Regions from separate parts of the Paenibacillus sp. FSL H7-0703 genome, predicted to be linked through region 1. Evidence: a T-box and tRNA genes for the amino acid it is inferred to sense, from the RefSeq annotation. Region 1 holds a T-box; the other holds one or more tRNA genes.
What was found. The T-box of region 1 lies ahead of ileS (isoleucine--tRNA ligase). A T-box ahead of a tRNA ligase gene usually reads a tRNA of that ligase, here a tRNA-Ile.
Positions count from the first base shown of each region.

Region 2: it encodes a tRNA-Ile, which carries the amino acid that the T-box ahead of ileS (isoleucine--tRNA ligase) is inferred to sense. The anticodon was not compared.

Region 1 is NZ_JBBOPF010000001.1:5,341,505-5,344,894, forward strand. Features, by position in the region: gene MHB46_RS24045 (YlmH family RNA-binding protein) at 1-742, shown strand, start outside; gene MHB46_RS24050 (DivIVA domain-containing protein) at 915-1,424, shown strand; T-box leader at 1,587-1,866, shown strand; gene ileS (isoleucine--tRNA ligase) at 1,946-3,390, shown strand, end outside.
Region 2 is NZ_JBBOPF010000001.1:2,829,143-2,832,532, reverse strand. Features, by position in the region: rRNA gene MHB46_RS12475 (23S ribosomal RNA) at 1-1,644, shown strand, start outside; rRNA gene rrf (5S ribosomal RNA) at 1,796-1,912, shown strand; tRNA gene MHB46_RS12465 (tRNA-Ile) at 1,949-2,025, shown strand; tRNA gene MHB46_RS12460 (tRNA-Ala) at 2,048-2,123, shown strand; tRNA gene MHB46_RS12455 (tRNA-Asn) at 2,128-2,203, shown strand; tRNA gene MHB46_RS12450 (tRNA-Met) at 2,238-2,311, shown strand; tRNA gene MHB46_RS12445 (tRNA-Ser) at 2,315-2,406, shown strand; tRNA gene MHB46_RS12440 (tRNA-Glu) at 2,439-2,510, shown strand; tRNA gene MHB46_RS12435 (tRNA-Val) at 2,517-2,592, shown strand; tRNA gene MHB46_RS12430 (tRNA-Met) at 2,623-2,696, shown strand; tRNA gene MHB46_RS12425 (tRNA-Asp) at 2,722-2,798, shown strand; tRNA gene MHB46_RS12420 (tRNA-Phe) at 2,865-2,937, shown strand; tRNA gene MHB46_RS12415 (tRNA-Thr) at 2,964-3,039, shown strand; tRNA gene MHB46_RS12410 (tRNA-Tyr) at 3,044-3,129, shown strand; tRNA gene MHB46_RS12405 (tRNA-His) at 3,149-3,221, shown strand; tRNA gene MHB46_RS12400 (tRNA-Gln) at 3,239-3,313, shown strand; tRNA gene MHB46_RS12395 (tRNA-Lys) at 3,318-3,390, shown strand, end outside.

The DNA.
Region 1 (3,390 bases):
GGACTATGTGGATCGCGCTTCCGAATGGATCAGTCATGCGGGAGCTTATCATGAGCAGAAGCTGACTGATTTTTTGGACCCGCGCCAACAGTACATATTGGAGACACTTGCTTCGAAGGAAGACAAGGTCACGATTAGGGTAGATGGCGGATACATGGCTTCGGAACGAAAGCGGGCGCTGATTGCGCCCGATTATTCGTATTTGGACGGTGAGGAGATGGGGATTCAGGTCCTTTCCATCACATCTGACGATCATAAAATAGGTACCCTTGAGCACGGTGATTATCTAGGTGCCCTACTGGGACTTGGAATCAAACGTGGGAAAATCGGGGACATTCATGTACTGGATGATGGGTGCCATGTATTGGTAGCTTCAGAGATCGGTGATTTTATGACGATGCATTTGCAGCAGGTACATCGTGTTCATGTATGGACAGAACTATTGCCTGTAGCGAGTCTGCGAACGAAGGAAGTTGCATTAGAGGCGCTAGATCTGACGGTCGCTTCTTTGCGCTTGGACGGTATTGCCAGCGATGTGTACAAGCTAAGCCGCAGTAAAATATTAACACCGATTCGGGCGGGACGGTGCCGGGTAAATTGGAAGGTGGAGGAGAATCCATCTACTCCACTTAAAGCGGGGGACGTTATTTCCATGCAGGGTTTTGGGCGTTTCAAAGTGCTTGAAACAGACGGGATGACAAAAAAGGGAAGATGCCGTGTCAAAATTGGTAAGTTTGTATAGCAGTAGGCAGGAATCACGAGCTTTCTGTCGAAAGAATTAAGCTATAGCGAAGAACTGGAACGATTTTGCTCTGTACAGTATTCACAAAACGGGGTATGATGACCGATAGATGATAGTGAGCGTCGTGACGCGGAAAATGTATTTTTTGTCAATCTTATAGGAGGTGGACGGCATGCCATTAACGCCATTGGATATACATAACAAGGAATTTGCCCGCCGGCTTCGCGGTTATGATGAGGATCAGGTTAATGAATTTTTGGATCAGGTGATCAAAGATTACGAGGGCGTTATTCGTGAAAATAAAGAACTGAGCACCGAGTTGTTAAACGTACAGGAGAAGCTCGATCATTTCGCGACGATTGAGGATACGCTGAGTAAGACGATTATCGTAGCGCAGGAAGCCGCAGATGAAGTTCGTAACAACGCCAAGAAAGAATCCCAACTGATCGTGAAGGAAGCGGAAAAAAATGCGGACCGTATTGTGAACGAAGCATTGTCCAAATCCCGCAAGATCGCGTTGGAGGTTGAAGAACTGAAGAAGCAGGCATCGATTTACCGAGCACGGTTTCGTACACTGGTGGAAGCACAGCTTGACTTGTTAAGCCAAGACGGCTGGGAAGCACTTGAAAACCGGGAACGCGAAGTACTGGAGCGCGAGCGTGAGATGAAAGAAATTTACTAATTTCATTTCTGACAAGCTTTTATTAGGCTTTGTTAGGGTTGACTTTTATCTTTAAACAGGCTATAACTGTAAATACTATACTGAATTCAATGATTATCCGTCTGTAGGCTGATGATTGTTATTCAAGGCAACGATGTTGCTGATTTCGATGAATTTAACATGTTTAATTCGTTGATGGGAACGAGTACGTCATGATTTGTCCCTCAGAGAGTTGGCCTTCCGGTGCAAGCCAACGTTCAGAACATGACCGAAGATCCTCCCGGAGAAGTGAGCTGAAGCGCTTAAGATTTATGGCGTGTGTAAGCAATCACCGTTTGCCATGCGTTATAATGGCGCCCTGCTGTAGTTGAGTGGGGCTCAGAGAGCCGTGATGAGACTGTATTTTTAATGGTCTGTTTTTACGGAATCAGGGTGGTAACGCGAGCACAGTCTCGTCCCTTTACAGGGATGGGGCTTTTTTTGTTGCTTTTTTTAGGAAATGCTAGAGAAATCAATGATGAGTAGAGAGGGAGTATGACGGTATGAACAGAGTGGATGTTAAAGAAAAAGCACGGTCTCGTGACCTACGCATCCTGAGCAAATGGAAGCAGGAGGACACATTCCGTAAATCCATCACAAATCGTGAAGGAAAGCCAAATTTTGTGTTTTATGAAGGCCCACCAACAGCTAACGGTAAACCGCATATTGGTCACGTGCTGGGCCGTGTAATTAAGGATTTCGTCGGTCGCTATCAGACAATGAAGGGATACCGCGTCGTACGTAAGGCAGGCTGGGACACGCATGGCTTGCCGGTAGAATTGGGTGTACAAAAGCAGCTGGGAATCTCCCACAAACCTGAAATTGAAGAATACGGCGTTGAAAAGTTTATTAAAAAATGTAAGGCGAGCGTGTTTGAGTATGAGCAACAATGGCGTGATTTAACCGAAGCGATCGGATACTGGACAGACCTCGATAACCCGTACATTACATTGGATAATAACTATATCGAGAGCGTATGGAACATTTTGGCGACGATTCATGAAAAAGATCTGCTGTATCGTGGTCATCGTGTGAGTCCATATTGCCCGGATTGTCAAACGACGCTAAGTTCTCATGAAGTAGCGCAGGGCTACAAAGATGTGAAGGATCTGAGCGCCACGGCTAAATTCAAGCTGCATAGCAGTGGTGAATATGTACTGGCTTGGACGACAACGCCTTGGACCTTGCCGAGTCACGTGGCGCTCGCCGTCAACCCTGAACTGGAATATGCACGTGTGAAGCAGGAAGACGGTGTATACATCGTTGCTAAAAATCTGGTTGAGGATGTAATTAAAGGCGATCATGAAGTGATTGGCACGCTATCCGGTTCAGAACTGGTTGGCCAAACGTATATCCCGCCATTTACGTATTTTCAGGTTGAGAAGGGTAATCAGATTCTGGGTGCGAAGTTCGTAACAGACTCCAGCGGTACAGGTATCGTTCATATGGCTCCGGCGCATGGTGAGGATGATTACCGGGTATGCCGTGAAAATGGTGTTGAATTCATCAACGTAGTGGATCTCCAAGGTAACTATGTAGAGGAAATCACTGATTTTGCAGGCCGTTTTGTGAAAGACTGTGATGTGGATATTGTTAAAATGCTGTCCGAAAAAGGTTTGCTGTACAGCAAGGAAAAATACGAGCATAGCTATCCGTTCTGCTGGCGCTGCGATACTCCATTATTGTACTATGCTATGGACAGCTGGTTTATCAAAACAACTGCGATCAAGGATCAATTGATTGCCAACAACAGCGAAGTCGAATGGTACCCGGGGCATATACGTGAAGGACGTTTTGGCAAGTTTTTGGAGGAACTGGTGGATTGGAACATCAGTCGTGATCGCTATTGGGGTACACCGCTAAACATCTGGGTTTGTGGAGAAACTGGAGAACAGTTCGCTCCACATAGTATTGCTGAATTGAGGGAACGTGCGATCGGCGATGTACC
Region 2 (3,390 bases), 2.5 Mb from region 1:
CATTCAAGTGAGAATGCCGGTATGAGTAACGAAAAGATCTGTGAGAATCAGATCCGCCGAAAGCCTAAGGGTTCCTGAGGAAGGTTCGTCCGCTCAGGGTAAGTCGGGACCTAAGGCGAGGCCGATAGGCGTAGTCGAAGGACAACAGGTCGAAATTCCTGTACCACCGTAATCCGTTATGAGCGATGGGGTGACGCAGTAGGGTAGTGACGCGGACTGATGGATGTCCGTCTAAGCAGTGAGGCTGGTGTGTAGGCAAATCCGCACATCGTAAGGCTGGGCTGTGATGGGGAGCGAAAATTGTAGTAGCGAAGGTCATGATCTCAGACTGCCAAGAAAAGCCTCTAGCCAGGAGAAGGTGCCCGTACCGCAAACCGACACAGGTAGGCGAGAAGAGAATTCTAAGGCGCGCGGAAGAACTCTCGTTAAGGAACTCGGCAAAATGACCCCGTAACTTCGGGAGAAGGGGTGCCTCGGTAGGGTGAATAGCCCGAGGGGGCCGCAGTGAAAAGGCCCAAGCGACTGTTTAGCAAAAACACAGGTCTGTGCGAAGCCGCAAGGCGAAGTATACGGGCTGACGCCTGCCCGGTGCTGGAAGGTTAAGGGGAGTGGTAAGCCCTTCGGGGCGAAGCTATGAACCGAAGCCCCAGTAAACGGCGGCCGTAACTATAACGGTCCTAAGGTAGCGAAATTCCTTGTCAGGTAAATTCTGACCCGCACGAATGGCGTAACGACTTGGGCGCTGTCTCAACGAGAGATCCGGTGAAATTTTAATACCTGTGAAGATGCAGGTTACCCGCGACAAGACGGAAAGACCCCATGGAGCTTTACTGCAGCTTGATATTGAATTTGGGTACGATCTGTACAGGATAGGTGGGAGCCGTTGAATCTTGAGCGCCAGCTTGAGAGGAGGCATCCTTGGGATACCACCCTGATCGTATCTAGGTTCTAACTTGGTACCGTGATCCGGTGCGAGGACAGTGTCAGGTGGGCAGTTTGACTGGGGCGGTCGCCTCCTAAAGAGTAACGGAGGCGCCCCAAGGTTCCCTCAGAATGGTTGGAAATCATTCGAAGAGTGCAAAGGCAGAAGGGAGCTTGACTGCGAGACCTACAAGTCGAGCAGGGACGAAAGTCGGGCTTAGTGATCCGGTGGTACCGCATGGAAGGGCCATCGCTCAACGGATAAAAGCTACCCTGGGGATAACAGGCTTATCTCCCCCAAGAGTCCACATCGACGGGGAGGTTTGGCACCTCGATGTCGGCTCATCGCATCCTGGGGCTGAAGTAGGTCCCAAGGGTTGGGCTGTTCGCCCATTAAAGCGGTACGCGAGCTGGGTTCAGAACGTCGTGAGACAGTTCGGTCCCTATCTGTCGTGGGCGTAGGAAATTTGAGAGGAGCTGTCCTTAGTACGAGAGGACCGGGATGGACGTACCGCTGGTGTACCAGTTGTTCCGCCAGGAGCACCGCTGGGTAGCTATGTACGGAAGGGATAAGCGCTGAAAGCATCTAAGCGTGAAGCCCCCCTCAAGATGAGATTTCCCAGTATGTAAGACCCCTTGAAGACGACGAGGTAGATAGGTTGGGGGTGGAAGTGCAGTAATGCATGGAGCTGACCAATACTAATCGGTCGAGGGCTTATCCTAAGAATAAAACGCAAATGAGTTTCGGATCCAGTTTTCAGGGTGTAACCTTGAAGGTATGTAGAAATACATACAACAAGCGCATGGCTATTCATTCGCACGATAAGTGATGAACCGAATAACCATACGGAAGAATTTACGATGTAAATTCATGTTTGGTGGCGATAGCGGAGGGGTTCCACACGTACCCATCCCGAACACGACCGTTAAGCCCTCCAGCGCCGATGGTACTTGGACCGCAGGGTCCTGGGAGAGTAGGACGTCGCCAAGCGATATCCTTCAAAGGATAATGAAGTTTTGCATGTTAGGGCCTTTAGCTCAGCTGGTTAGAGCGCACCCCTGATAAGGGTGAGGTCGGTGGTTCGAGTCCACTAAGGCCCACCACTTCCAGAATAACAAAAAGATTGGGGCCATAGCTCAGCTGGGAGAGCGCCTGCCTTGCACGCAGGAGGTCAGCGGTTCGATCCCGCTTGGCTCCACCAATATTCCCTGATAGCTCAGTTGGTAGAGCACTCGACTGTTAATCGAGTTGTCACAGGTTCGAGTCCTGTTCGGGGAGCCATGTTTTGAATATTTCTGAATTTTATATATAAGGTGGCGGCGTAGCTCAGCTGGCTAGAGCGTACGGTTCATACCCGTGAGGTCGGGGGTTCGATCCCCTCTGCCGCTACTCGGAGAGATACCCAAGTGGCTATAAGGGGACCCTCTGCTAAGGGGTTAGACTGCGAAAGTGGTGCGAGGGTTCGAATCCCTCTCTCTCCGCCATAAATTTATTGAAACCAGAACTTATTTTGCAAGGCCCGTTGGTCAAGGGGTTAAGACACCTCCCTTTCACGGAGGTAACAGGGGTTCGAATCCCCTACGGGTCATATTATGGAGGCTTAGCTCAGCTGGGAGAGCATCTGCCTTACAAGCAGAGGGTCGGGGGTTCGATCCCCTCAGCCTCCACCATAAGAAAATTTGAGAAATGCCTTTTAATGTCGCGGGGTGGAGCAGTTCGGTAGCTCGTCGGGCTCATAACCCGAAGGTCGTAGGTTCAAATCCTACCCCCGCAATTAATTTCCTGTTGGAAATGCCTCTGGAACTGTGGTGTAGAGGCCTAACATGCCTGCCTGTCACGCAGGAGATCGCGGGTTCGAATCCCGTCAGTTCCGCCATTTTAACTTCATATATAATTGGCATATATAGTGCGGATTATATGATGTAGTAATAAAATAAAACATGGCTCGGTAGCTCAGTCGGTAGAGCAGAGGACTGAAAATCCTCGTGTCGGCGGTTCGATTCCGTCCCGAGCCACCTTTCAAGTGGGAATTGAGTAATGTGCCGGTGTAGCTCAACTGGTAGAGCAACTGACTTGTAATCAGTAGGTTGGGGGTTCAAGTCCTCTCGCCGGCACCATTTTGGAGGATTAGCGAAGTGGCCAAACGCATCAGACTGTAAATCTGCTCCCTTACGGGTTCGGTGGTTCGAATCCATCATCCTCCACCAGTCTTTTCATAATCATATGGCGGTCGTGGCGAAGTGGTTAACGCACCGGACTGTGACTCCGGCATTCGTGGGTTCAAGCCCCATCGGCCGCCCTTTATTCTTAATTTATTGGGGATTAGCCAAGCGGTAAGGCAACGGACTTTGACTCCGTCATGCATAGGTTCAAATCCTATATCCCCAGCCATTAAGAGCCATTAGCTCAGTTGGTAGAGCACCTGACTTTTAATCAGGGTGTCGAAGGTTCGAGTCCTTCATGGCTCA